Regions from separate parts of the Peribacillus sp. TH14 genome, predicted to be linked through region 3. Evidence: riboswitches for the same ligand, from Rfam matches in the RefSeq annotation. Region 3 holds a riboswitch; each other region holds the start of a gene.
What was found. Region 3 has a riboswitch for thiamine pyrophosphate ahead of tenA (thiaminase II). Riboswitches for the same ligand answer to the same signal wherever they lie in the genome.

Region 1 (3,432 bases), 4.8 Mb from region 3:
TTAAAACACCCCAAATTTCTTTTGTTCCAACCGGATCAAGCATAGCGGTTGGTTCATCTAAAAATATCACTTCAGGTTCAAGTGCCAATACTGACGCAATCGCTAAACGCTGTTTCATCCCGCCTGATAATGTATCAATACTTGTATGGATATCATCTAAGTGTAATCCTACCTGCCGGATATGATTGTGAATCCTTTCATTCATTTGCTGCTTAGGAACGGAAAGGTTTTCAAGGACGAAGGCAATTTCTTCATCTGCAAATGGCATACAAAACTGACTATCTGGGTCTTGAAAAACATATCCCCATGAAGAAGGGCTCTCCAGTTCTTTCGCTTTCATCGGGACTTCAATGGAATGTGGGATCAGCCCACTTAACACTTGCAAAAGTGTAGACTTTCCACATCCGGACGGTCCCAACAATAGAACTTTTTCACCTTTATCAAACGAGACGGATAAGTCCTTGAATATCAAGGACTCATCACCGGGAAACTTCAATCTTAACTTTTCAACAAGAGCTATTCGTTCCATACTTATCAACCTCTACTTTTGATCCAGTGCAGCATAATCCTTACTTGATACTGGACGAACTAGATTAGTTACTCCTGTTGCTTCTAATACTTTTACTAGATAGTAAGCAAATACACCAGCAAAGAAAATTGACCCGATAAATCTTGCAATCATAAATAATAGTAAATTCCAAAGAGAGAGGGCACCAATTTCTCCGTATGCAAAATCCATGAGGACCGATCCTACACATGAAGCTATCGCCGCTAATACAGCAACCGACATATTAAACTTTTTATACCTGAACGCCATAAACACCAGTTCCGCGAATACTCCTTGTACAACTCCATATAAGAGTACGGTTAATCCCCACGGTGAACCTAAAAAGAATTCACCGGACGCTGCCGCGATTTCTGCCAACAGAGCCACACCCGGTTTCCTCATAACTAAAAAAGCAACGGGCCCTGCTATAAACCACATTCCATAAATTAATTGATCTACATGTAACCCTAATGGTTTAACGGAATAATATATCGATCCCCAAAGGATATAAACTATTCCAAATGCGACGGCAATCACGATTGTGACTAAAATATCCGTTAATTTCAACCCTTTTCTCATTGTCAATCTCCTTTATACTTCTAATGTTTCCTTATGCACTGGCCAAGTTTCTAAGCGATAAGCCATTTCCCAAAATGAGTATTCATATTGACTGCTAAGGATAAAATGCTCTTTCATTCTTTCTTTGTCTTCTTCCGTTACTTTTTCAGCGATCTCATCAAGTCTCGCGATTTGTTCTTCTACCAACGTACGGAACCATTCTCCTCCGTATGCCGCAATCCACTCTTGATAAATTGGCTCATCAGGTATACACCCTTGCAGTTTTTCACCTATTTCATAGTACAGCCAGTAACACGGTAAGATGGCCGCAATCACATCCCCTAAATGGCCAGAATACGCGGCACGATACATATGGGATGTGTAGGCATAGGCAGTAGGAGCAGGCTTAAAGTTTTTCCTTTCTTCTTCTGTAATACCTAATCTCTCAGAAAAATTTTCATGAAGCTTTAATTCAGCTTCATATGTTCCTTGTGCATGGCTTGCTAGTCGACTAGTTGTATGTAAATCTGTTGCTTTGACTGCACCTAAAGCTTGAACTCTAGCAAAGTGAGATAAATAATATGCATCTTGCATGACATAAAAACGAAAACACTCTACTGGCAATGTGCCATCTCCAATTCCTCTAACAAACGGGTGATTGAAGCTTGCTTCCCAAATATGATCTACTTCTTTACGAATGACCTCTGAAAATTTCATTTTCTATACCTCCAAATTTGTATTTTATTAAGCAATGAAACTGGATAAATAATGATTGGTAACCTATAATCACCTCTTTTGAGCAAATAAAAAACCACTTCCTTTACCGACGTAAAGAAAGTGGTTGTACTTGAAATAATACATAAACGTATTGTTTCATGACCCCACTTCCCTACGCTGGTGTAAACCAGATCAGGTTCTAAGGGTCTTAAAGTTATACTTTAATCTCAGCTTCTGCGGTAAAATTGACTTTTACCTGTAAAGCACCCCTAGTGGTACAAATTGTATATTTAGTTCATTTGCCTTTATATTAACACGTTCAATCTAATTGTCAAACTTATTAAATAAAGTTTTTTTAGTAATGTATAAAATCCAACGATATGTTAAATAAAAAATCGCCTAACATACTCTTTGGAAATCGAACTTAATCACATAAAAAATATTCTCTATTAACCTTAAGCAAAGTTTATTTTACTATTAATCCTGCTTTCCTAATTATCGTTGGTACTGTTTATGAAGCTGAGCCGCTATGATATTCTTTTGGATTTCGGATGTACCTTCATAAATTCTCGTAATACGTGCATCACGATAAAAACGTTCAATGGGATATTCAGAAATGTAACCAATCCCTCCATGAATTTGGAGAGCCTTATCAGCTACACGATTATACGTTTCTGAACCAAGTAACTTGACCATAGCCGCATTTTTAATGACGTTCTTTTTTTGATCAACCATCCACGCAACGCGATAGGTCATGGATCGAAGGGCTTCTGTATCTAATGCCATATCTGCCAAGTAATGTTGAATAATTTGTTGTTCGAAGATTGGTTTGTCGAACTGAATTCTCATATGAGCAAAATCAATCGACATCTCAAGTAATTTTTCACACGACCCTAGGTTTCGTGCTGCCATTCCTGCACGTCCATTCGCCAAGATTTTCAGGGCATTCATATACCCTTGCCCCTCTTCACCCAATACATTCTCAACTGGAACTTCACAATCCTCAAAGAAAATTTCAGAAGAATGTGAACCATGAAGGCCCATTTTCCGTTCGATTTTTCCTAGTTGAAATCCTGGGGAGTCTTTTTCGACGATAAAAGATGTGATTCCTTTTGCACCCTTAGAAGGATCTGTAACAGCCATTACTGTAAACACATCTGCGATTGGAGCATTAGTAATGTAATGTTTGCTTCCATTCAGGATATACTTTTCACCCTTTTTAACCGCTGTTGTTTTCAGATTTGAGGCATGTGAACCTGCGCTTGGTTCAGTTAAAGCAAAAGCGCCAATTCTGTCACCTGATGCCATGTCAGGTAAATATCTGCGTTTTTGTTCTTCATTTCCCATCTCTACAATTCCAACGCCGCCAATTCCCGTATGTCCGCCTATTACTGTTGTATAACCGTTATGTGTTCTTCCCAACTCCTCTAGAATGGCGCATTTCCCTACCATATCAATGCCTAACCCACCATATTCTACAGGAATGCTAAGGCCAAACAGTCCCATTTCTTTCGATTTCCCCATAATGATTTCTGGGATTTCATTGCTTTCTTCAATTAACATGGCATGTGGTTCTACTTCGTTATCAATAAATTCTCGGATTCCTTGTT
Region 2 (3,432 bases), 2.9 Mb from region 3:
GCCTTTTTATTCATTTGGTCTGCCTTGGTGGTTTATACGCTTTCCATTACAAAATGGGGGAAGGCAGGGACACGTAGGTTTAAAGAAAAAAGAAACTTTGGTGCATAAAAAGAAAAAAACGCTTGAGGAAATCCATTTCCCAAGCGTTTTTTTTATAGTGATACACGTCACTCTGAAAAAAATTGTTAGTCAGTGTCGAGTTTCACAAGCTATTAAAATAAACGAAAAGTGATTCAAAATCTATATCTTTAATAAGAGAAACGGTTAATCCTACGCTAGAAAAGTTCTCGAGCCTATTTCAGAAACAATTATATTGGATAGGCAGTCATGAAGCGACACGGAGTTATTACGGGGGATATTTGGCTTGAATTGACTATAGTGGGAACTATTTATACTTACAATATGCTTTGTTAGGAACGCTGATATGATGGCATTCCACTTTCTATTGCTATTTAATTCATCGATGATTCCTTGTTGATTGGTAATCCCAATCCCATGGCCATAAAAGAGGTTTTCTCCAAGGAATATCGCATTTTCCCCTTGCCATTCTGGAGTGCTCGGGTCGTAATCTGGGTTTTTGAAGTAAACACAGTCGCCTGGTACATAACCCGTCCCTTCATGAACTCGAAGAATCAAATTCTGCGGATAGTGCCAGTCATAAAGAGTAAGGCCTGAAAAAAGACGGTCAAAATTCTTAGGACCAACCGTATCTAAAACAGCTTTTAAAAAAACAATGACTATCGCTGTCCCGCATTCGAAAGCGTAAAGACTTCCGTTAATGAAAATATCCTCAAGTGCCAGATGAGGGGGTACGCTTGGTTTAAGCTCAAATGCTCCATCTTTTGTAAGTCGCCAATATTGTTCATTGCATACAGAATCCTCGAGTATTGTAAATTCAGGATTACTCTTATCTAACGAAACGGCAGCTTTATTGACTTGCAGCCTCATCTCTATATCGAATTTAAGATCTTCCATTGTCTTATATACAAAAATATTCGGATATTTCCACATTAATTGGAGAATTTCTAATGCTTTTTCAGATATTATACCTGGTTGGATTTGACTGACATCTAACCATTTTTGATTAATTTTTATCATAATCATATCCACCTCTTGGTCACAAAATTAAATGATTAATTCAAGTAGTTCAAGAACTATCTACAGTGTAATAATAATTATTATATGAGTTGCTGAACAATACTGATCAAATTTTATTCCTATTACTGAGGATGATCAGAATGGCCCATCGTTAGAAGAAGCAAATTAGTATTCCCTTTTCTGTATGAATTGATATAATGAGAGAGAAAAGTTCATATGTGCAAGAAATGTAGGGGAGCCGGTATTGCTGGCTGAGATTGCGTCCTTAAGATGCTGACTCTTTGAACCTGATCTGGATGATGCCAGCGGAGGGAACATATTATGACTGACTTTCTGTTTTGTATGTTAACGTCCGAATTCATCCTCGGGCGTTTTTGTTTTTTAATCTATTATTTGGATGGGGACTGGCACCCAATAAAGTTTCGGCATATGGACCTTATATAATGTGTAGGAGGAAAAATAGTGAATAAATTATTGCCACTGATAACTTTGTTATTCCTTTTAGCTGGATGTGGTGCTGGCGGCACTACTGAAAAGGAAGAAGCAGGTAAAAATGAAGACAATAAAGAATTAAAAAAGGTTTCGGTTGTTCTCGATTGGACACCGAATACAAACCATACAGGATTGTATGTAGCGAAGGAAAAAGGGTATTTTAAAGAACAAGGCCTGGATGTAGAAATTATCATGCCAGGTGAGGCAGGAGCTGATAAGCTTGTGGCTTCAGGGAAATCAGAATTTGGCGTGAGCTACCAGGAGGGCATTACACAGGCTCGTGTGCAAGGCGTGCCGATTGTTTCGTTAGCGGCTGTCATCCAGCATAATACCTCAGGATTCGCTTCTCCTGTGGCTAAAAATATTAAAACACCTAAGGATTTTGAAGGGAAAACGTATGGTGGCTGGGGGTCTCCAGTTGAAAAGGCTATCATCGAATCTCTCATGACAAAAGATAATGCGGATGTAAATAAAGTGGAAATAGTAAATACAGGCGACTCGGATTTTTTCACTTCAGTGAAAAGAGATATTGATTTCGCTTGGATTTATTATGGATGGACAGGTATTGAGGCTGAATTGCGAAATGAAAAGCTGAATATGGTTTACTTAACTGATTACTCAGATAAGCTCGATTACTATACGCCTGTTTTGACCACAAATGAAAAGATGATTAAAGAGGATCCAGATACTGTTAAAGCGTTCGTAGAGGCAACTTCGAAAGGGTACCAGTTTGCGATTAAGAATCCTGATGATGCGGCAGACATTTTAATCAAGGCTGCACCAGATCTAGATAAAAAGCTAGTGAAGAAAAGCCAGAAGTGGCTTGCATCTAAGTATCAGGATGATGCTCCTAGATGGGGTGAACAAAAGCTTGAAATTTGGAAGAATTATAGTGAGTGGATGACTGAAAATAATCTTCTTGAAGGTGATTTCGATCCTGAGAAAGCATTTACCAATGAATTTTTACCACAATAGGAGGAACTACAATGGCAAACTCATTAATTAGTATACAAATTATTCCTAAAGGGGAAAATGTCATCCCCTTAGTCGATGAAGCGATCAAAATCATCGATGAATCAGGTGTCAAGTACGAGGTGCACCCGCTTGAAACAACAATGGAAGGTGAGCTTTCTGAGCTTCTGGCCGTTATAGAAAAAATGAATGTGAGAATGATTGAAATAGGTTCGCCGAATGTCATTTCCCAAGTGAAAATATTGTACCAGCCTAGCGGAATCACGATGGATACGTTAACGGAGAAATATCGGCCATGAGCGGAAGAAAGATTTGGAAGAAGGGGGCTCCCTTCTTTCTTTTATTATTGTTGCTAATAGTGTGGGAGTTAGCAACAGGCTTATTAAAGGTTGAAAAATGGCTACTTCCTGCTCCATCAGCCATTTTTATCGAGGGAATAGAGTCGTTTCATAGCCTTTTTGGACACCTTATATCAACTACTAACCTTGCATTATCTGGTTTTTTTATTGGAAGCTGTATTGGCTTAGTAATTGCTGCTCTCTTACACCTTTTTCCTGGTGTAAAAGATGCGGTTTATCCGCTTCTCATTCTATCACAAAATATTCCTATCATCGTTTTGGCGCCGCTTCTAGTCATCTGGTTTGGCTTTGGTATGCTGCCGAAGCTGATTGTGATTTCTCTCGTATGTTTTTTCCCTCTCGCTGTTGCTTCATTGGACGGTTTTCGCCAGACTCCTTATGAACTTAAGCATTATTTCAAGATGATGGGAGCAGGGAAAATGCAACTATTTTGGAAGCTAGAACTTCCTCACTCGATTCCGTTCATTTTCTCTGGACTGAAAATTTCGGCCACTTACAGTGTAATGGGGGC
Region 3 (3,432 bases):
ATGACACCATCTGTTTCCTGGCCTTTAATACCGTAATTCCAAAAACGGACTTTTTTTTCAGAATCAGGGTTATTCAATTCATCCTCCAGACCTTCTACATAACCTTCCCCATCCTTATCTCCTTTTCCATAGGTTAACGAATCTCCAAAAGCCATCACATCTTCCGACTCTGAAGCCTGAAACTTATATGCAACAAAACAAATAACTAGTACAATTACAAATAAACCTACTATTTTTTTCATTTGTTTCTCCTTATGTTATGTATTTACTATGAAGTATTTTATCTTGTAATTACCCCAAAAATGAACATACTTAACATGAAAAAAATGAATTGTCAGATAAACTGTAAAAAGTGTATGATACAATAAAAGCATTCAATGGAACGGATTTTCGTCAACCTCCTTTTATTCATAAATAGGGTGGGAATCCCATGTTTCTGGAGATTGTATACATAATAAGGATAGGAGTTAAAATGATGGATCAGTATATAGATTTTAGGGATGCAGAACTAACAGATTTACCAAGAGTAGTCGAAATATATAATTCGACTATTGCTTCAAGGATGGTCACTGCAGATACAGAACCTGTTTCAGTGCAATCGAGGCTTAAATGGTTTGAGGAACATCATTCAGAAAAACGACCGCTTTATATTATTACATTCGAAGGGAAAACTGCTGGATGGATGAGTTTTCAATCTTTCTATGGTAGGCCAGCCTATGATTCCACTGCCGAGATCAGCATATATATTGATGATTATTTCCGGGGAAAAGGAATTGGACAAATTTCGATTCAAAAGGCAATTGAAGTGAGTCCAAAATTAGGAGTTAAGACACTACTTGGTTTTATATTTGCTCACAATACACCGAGCATAAGACTGTTTTCTAAATTTGGTTTTGAAGAATGGGCGCATTTACCTCAAGTTGCCGAGCTAGATGGTATTGAACGGGATTTAGTAATCCTTGGTAAGCGTGTTAATATTTGAATTTCATTATTTAAAAGCTATTGCCTTCATTCAGCAGTAGCCTTTTTTAGTTTAAATGAAGGAATCTATTTTAAAGTCACTGACGAAATTTAAAAATCACTATAAACTTTCTTAAGCAAAAAATATTCTGATTTTCTTTTATTTGGTATAGCATTTAACAGCGAATCCAATTCTTGACTTGCTTGAACAGTTAGAAGGCTTGTAAAACCATAATCAGCTGCCAATTTAATCATTTCCCGTCTCTTTTCTTCTATTCTTTCTACGGTTATCTGTGGGGGCATCTATAGTCACTTCCTATTTATTCAATTTTCTTACACTTTTTATGATAAAGAAATAAATAGTTAAAATCAACCATATATGGAAATCAAAATGTGTTATTCCACAAAATAAATGTGACAAAAAGCCTATTCTATTCCCTGTTTGTGTCTTTTTTGTGACATTTTATATTCTTGACAAATATAAAAAAGCATTCACTCATGTACACTGCGAATGCTTTAATAATATTCATCAGATTAAATAATATTTTAAGATAGTAAAGTATTTTAAGAACTCTTACTATGTCATCCACTCTGAAGGAGACTCGATATTAGGTCTATTTATAACAATCTTATATTCATCTTCAAGCACTTTTAAAGGAACATCATAAAGATGTCTTTCATCAGAGGTTTTATAAACTCCATTCGCTAATAACTCTTCAATCAGCAATGCCTTCCTCTGTTCAATTCTCTTAAATAATTCTGCCATGTAAATGGCTCCTTTCCTTGTCTTCATCAGCCCGCCTTCATATGAGCTAAATTGTAGTAACAGGTATCATTTTCACCAAATTATATCTTTTCTATTATGTCACTAAACGTTATTTCACAAAAATAAAAGCCTCTTCTAATTCAAGAAGAGGCTTACAGTAGTCCGTTCGGCTCTTCTTATCTTCCAAGCGTATGCTTGTTGGATGTAGCACAGTTCCCAAAATGGGTCTGCTGCCGAGGTTTCTTTGGGCCAAGTCCCTCCACCTCTCTGGATAAGAATTCAATATATAAATGATGTAGACATGATTTTATCCCAATATTCTTCAAAAGTCAATCACATGGTTCTCCCTTTTTTTGATAGGTATTCTCTATAGACCCCATTCAAATTGGGTTGCAATTTCCTGGCTTTCTGATATGATGTCAGTAATTACATACATTCACACCACTAGGGGAGTCTTTTTAAGACTGAGATGGAATTTGTTCCGGACCCTTTGAACCTGAACCGGATCATACCGGCGGAGGGAAGTGGATGATATCGTCTTTAAACACATGACTTTATCCATCTGCCCCGCTCCGTATTTCAGGAGCGGTTTTTTTTTCAGATGGAAAAGGTGAATAATTAGACTGCTAGGGGAGCACTTTTGCTGAGAATCAAACCCTTTGCACCTGATCTGGTCATACCAGCGGAGGGAAGCAGGCTGTAAGAAGGAATTTGCTTCTTCCTCGGTAACAGCCGCTTTCTTTCAGAGAGCGGTTTTTTTGTTTATCAGATAGTGTATGCATACTTTACAATTTTAGTAAATTTTAAATTTCAAGGAGGATGTACCATGGAGAATACAAAATTAGAAACCTTCAGTGATAGACTTCATGAACGGGCAAAAGGAATCTGGAAAAGGAACCATACACATCCCTTTGTTCAGGCGATTGGAGATGGGACGCTTTCAGAAAAGAAATTTGCCTATTACCTAAAGCAGGACTATATCTATCTTATGGATTATTCCAAACTCTTTGCGTTAGGAGTCATCAAAGCTCATAATCTCGAAACCATGGCTAAGTTTGCAAGTATTTTGAATGAAACCCTTCAAGTAGAAATGGATATCCATCGACATTATGCTTTGGAATTCGGAATCAGCTCAATCGAATTGGAAAATACAGAACCTACTCCAACCACTCTAGCTTATACGGGTTACATGCTAAATGCAGCCCAAAATGGGACTTTGGCCGACCTGATTGCCTGCCTCCTTCCATGCGCTTGGGATTATTATGAGATCGGCTTGCTATTAAAAGAACAAAATGGTGAAGCATTAGAAAACAATCGCTATGCTGATTGGATTAAATCATATTCGTCTCCTGAATTCGGTAAAGCACACAAATGGCTGATTGCTTTGTTGGAAGAGTTAACAGAAGGCATGCCTGAAAAGGAACTTCTTAGATTAGAGAAGCATTTTTTGGTGACTTCCCGTTATGAATATTTATTCTGGGATATGGTTCAAAATGAGCAGGATTGGCCACTGTAGGATGTTGTCATGATGATGAATCCAATCAAGAAAATGACGTTGACTGCCATGATCACGGCCATTACTACCATAACTAGTTCATTCATTTTCATCCCGGCCGGATTTGCAAAAATCTTTCCGATTCAGCATCTGGCAAATGTCATGACAGCCGTTTTATTGGGACCGGCTTATGCGGTAACACAAACTTTTT
Region 4 (3,432 bases), 700 kb from region 3:
TAAAAAAGAGATGCATGTAAAAGTTAATGCGACAGCAAGGACAATCTTAGTGAAATTCTTGAATAGCATTCAATTACCACCTTTGTATAATTTTTACATTATCTATTATATAAGTAGGTGGATCAATTAGAAAGTGAATTTTTTATTTCAAAAGTTAAAGAGGAGAAAAAAATGAAAATTGGTTTAGTACGACACTTTAAGGTGGCACATGAATTCCCAACTGGAAAATATGTGACGGCGGATGATATGAATCAATGGTTTAAGGATTATGATGCAGCAGATATTATTTATGGGACAACTTTATTGGACGATGTGGAATGGAAGAGATGTTATTGCAGCGATATGTCGAGAGCAGTGAAGACGGCTGAGCATATCTATCCTGGTGAGGTTAATCAGATGGAGGAACTTCGGGAAATACCATCTCCACCTCTTAACGGGAAGGTGAAGCTGCCATTCATACTTTGGGCCATTTGGATTCGCTGTTGCTCGGTAGTTAACAAGCAGACGAGAGCGGAGATTAAGATTGCTGAGAAACGGATCAATAAAGTATTGGACGAGCTTCTCGCAAAAGGAGAGCAGGATGTTTTGATTGTGAGTCATGCTGCTCTCATGGTATATATGAGGAAAGAGCTGATCCGACGGGGATTCGCAGGTCCAAAGTTTAAGATTGCTAGTAATGGAAAGTTGTATGTGTTCGAAAGAAAATAAGGAAAAACTCGCATGTGAACTTTTTTAAGTTTTCATGAGCAAATAGGGTAAGCCTTTTGATATTTCAAAGAAAGATGAAGGCATTTTACCGATAGTTATTCTTTTTCTAATGGTTGTGGTTTATTATTGTAATAGTGTAATTTTTTCGAATTCAATGGTAGGGAAAAGAGGGTGAGCATTTTGGTAAAGGCAGTTTTTTTTGATTTAGATGATACGTTACTTTGGGATCAGAAGAGTGTGAAAGAGGCTTTTATAGCGACATGCGAATTGGCAAAGGCGAAATATGATTTGAATGTTGACGAGTTTGAGGAAGCGGTACGGAAAGAAGCACGTGAGCTTTATTCTTCTTATGATACATATGAATTTACGCAAATGATCGGTATCAACCCGTTTGAAGGACTTTGGGGTAATTTTCAAGATGATCATGATGAATTCCGTAAGATGGCCGAGATTGTACCAGCTTATCGGAAAGAGGCATGGACAAGAGGCTTGAAGGCATTAGGGATAGATGACCCGGCATTTGGTCTTGAGCTAGCAGAACGTTTCCCTGCTGAGAGACGGAAAAAACCATTTATTTATGAAGAAACATTCCAGGTGTTAGATGAGTTAAAAGGGAAGTACAAATTGTTATTGCTGACGAATGGTTCGCCTGAGCTTCAAAATACGAAGCTTGAAATCACGCCTGAGTTAGTTCCTTATTTCGATCAAATCGTTATTTCCGGCGCGTTTGGACGTGGGAAACCGGATGCTTCTATTTTCGAGCATGCATTAGAAATCATGGAGCTTGATAAGCATGAAGTATTAATGGTCGGCGACAATTTAATGACGGATATCCTTGGTGCATCACGTGCAGGCATTAAATCGGTTTGGATAAACCGTCATGATAAGGAACGGAATGAAGTCATCCCTAATTATGAAATTACGCATTTAGAGGAGCTTTTTCCTATCCTTGAGAGTCTAAATAAATAACGGATATATCCCCTTCAAGTAGTAAGTTCAAAAAAACTTAACTTGGAGGGGATTTTATTTAATTCAAAACATGGCATTAAAATAATAGGTCTTTGAATTTATTTACAAACCAAAATGGATGGTATATAGTTACCATGTAATAATTAATATTATTCAGACTAGGGGTGTCCAATAAAAGTTGGGCTGAGAGAGAAGCGCGTTAAAGCTTCTTAACCCTCAGGACCTGATCTGGTTCATACCAGCGTGGGGAAGTTAGAATCTACTATTCAATGACATGTAATTTGGTCATTTCTGTAGTCATACTAACTTTAGCCGGGTCTTAAATATGAGACCTGGCTTTTTCGTGCGAAAATGGATTGGATTTTGTCCTTTTTAATCTAACTTAAAAAGGAGAAATGAAATCATGAGTAATTCAGTAAATGACATGAACGTTTCAATTATGTCCAATTTTGCAGGAAGTAAAAAAGTTTATGTAGAGGGGTCTAGACCTGATATAAAAGTTCCTATGCGTGAAATTAAACTAAGTCCCACAACAGGAGCATTTGGTGAAGAGGAAAATTTACCTCTACGCGTATATGATACTAGCGGTTTCTATACGGATTCTGAGTATTCTATTGATATTCGTAAAGGTCTTGACCCTATTAGACGCAACTGGGTTCTTGAACGGGAAGACGTTGAAGAGTATGTGGGGCGTAAAATAAAACCAGAAGATAATGGGTATAAAAAAGTTGAGTCTCATTCCAAAGCAGAAGTTTTTCCGGGATTGATAAGAAATCCTTTGCGTGCAAAGAAGGGGAGAAACATAACCCAACTCCATTATGCTCGTAAAGGTATCATTACCCCAGAAATGGAGTTTATTTCGATTAGAGAAAGTGTTTCCGCTGAGTTTGTACGAGATGAAGTAGCTAGCGGGCGGGCCATTATACCGGCTAATATTAACCATCCTGAAAGTGAGCCGATGATTATCGGACGTAATTTTCATGTGAAAATAAATGCGAATATTGGGAATTCAGCGGTTAGTTCATCCATCGAAAATGAAGTAGAAAAAATGACTTGGGCCACTCGCTGGGGAGCCGATAACATCATGGATCTCTCTACCGGAAAAAATATACACACAACCCGTGAATGGATTATTAGAAATTCGCCTGTACCTGTTGGAACAGTACCGATTTATCAAGCGCTTGAAAAAGTAGATGGAGTCGCTGAAAATTTAACATGGGAGGTTTTTCGGGATACTTTAATTGAGCAGGCTGAGCAAGGTGTTGATTACTTTACCATACATGCTGGTGTGCTTCTGCGATATATCCCATTAACAGCAAAGCGGATGACGGGAATTGTTTCCCGTGGGGGTTCTATTATGGCTCAATGGTGTCTGGCTCATCATGAAGAAAGCTTCCTCTATACTCATTTTGAAGAAATCTGTGAAATCATGAAAGCATATGATGTATCTTTCTCATTAGGAGATGGACTTCGTCCTGGATCTATTGCAGATGCAAACGACGAGGCGCAATTTGCGGAATTGGAAACATTGGGTGAACTAACAAAGATTGCTTGGAAACATGATGTACAAGTTATGGTTGAGGGGCCCGGTCACGTTCCAATGCATTTAATTAAAGAAAATATGGATAAGCAACTGGAAGTTTGTCAAGAAGCCCCATTCTATACATTGGGACCCCTAACAACTGATATAGCTCCTGGCTACGATCATATTACTTCTGCGATTGGGGCTGCCATGATTGGCTGGTTTGGAACTGC

Region 1: another riboswitch for thiamine pyrophosphate. It lies ahead of tenA (thiaminase II); the one in region 3 lies ahead of tenA (thiaminase II).
Region 2: another riboswitch for thiamine pyrophosphate. It lies ahead of JFU50_RS16815 (ABC transporter substrate-binding protein); the one in region 3 lies ahead of tenA (thiaminase II).
Region 4: another riboswitch for thiamine pyrophosphate. It lies ahead of thiC (phosphomethylpyrimidine synthase ThiC); the one in region 3 lies ahead of tenA (thiaminase II).

Annotation. Positions count from the first base shown of each region.
Region 1 covers NZ_JAEKEK010000001.1:5,278,401-5,281,832, forward strand. Annotated here, with positions in the region: gene JFU50_RS25420 (ABC transporter ATP-binding protein) at 1-529, opposite strand, end outside; gene JFU50_RS25425 (ECF transporter S component) at 542-1,126, opposite strand; gene tenA (thiaminase II) at 1,139-1,822, opposite strand; TPP riboswitch at 1,975-2,103, opposite strand; gene JFU50_RS25435 (acyl-CoA dehydrogenase family protein) at 2,318-3,432, opposite strand, start outside.
Region 2 covers NZ_JAEKEK010000001.1:3,472,418-3,475,849, forward strand. Annotated here, with positions in the region: gene rarD (EamA family transporter RarD) at 1-108, shown strand, start outside; gene JFU50_RS16810 (protein-glutamine gamma-glutamyltransferase) at 271-1,098, opposite strand; TPP riboswitch at 1,320-1,429, shown strand; gene JFU50_RS16815 (ABC transporter substrate-binding protein) at 1,561-2,565, shown strand; gene JFU50_RS16820 (thiamine-binding protein) at 2,577-2,861, shown strand; gene JFU50_RS16825 (ABC transporter permease) at 2,858-3,432, shown strand, end outside.
Region 3 covers NZ_JAEKEK010000001.1:524,728-528,159, forward strand. Annotated here, with positions in the region: gene JFU50_RS02680 (DUF459 domain-containing protein) at 1-242, opposite strand, end outside; gene JFU50_RS02685 (GNAT family N-acetyltransferase) at 476-982, shown strand; gene JFU50_RS02690 (aspartyl-phosphate phosphatase Spo0E family protein) at 1,072-1,263, opposite strand; gene JFU50_RS02695 (Fur-regulated basic protein FbpA) at 1,538-1,753, opposite strand; SAM riboswitch class I at 1,900-2,004, opposite strand; TPP riboswitch at 2,163-2,266, shown strand; TPP riboswitch at 2,345-2,434, shown strand; gene tenA (thiaminase II) at 2,553-3,242, shown strand; gene thiD (bifunctional hydroxymethylpyrimidine kinase/phosphomethylpyrimidine kinase) at 3,255-3,432, shown strand, end outside.
Region 4 covers NZ_JAEKEK010000001.1:1,228,743-1,232,174, reverse strand. Annotated here, with positions in the region: gene JFU50_RS06125 (PdaC/SigV domain-containing protein) at 1-69, opposite strand, end outside; gene JFU50_RS06120 (histidine phosphatase family protein) at 172-708, shown strand; gene JFU50_RS06115 (HAD family hydrolase) at 889-1,677, shown strand; TPP riboswitch at 1,828-1,944, shown strand; gene thiC (phosphomethylpyrimidine synthase ThiC) at 2,078-3,432, shown strand, end outside.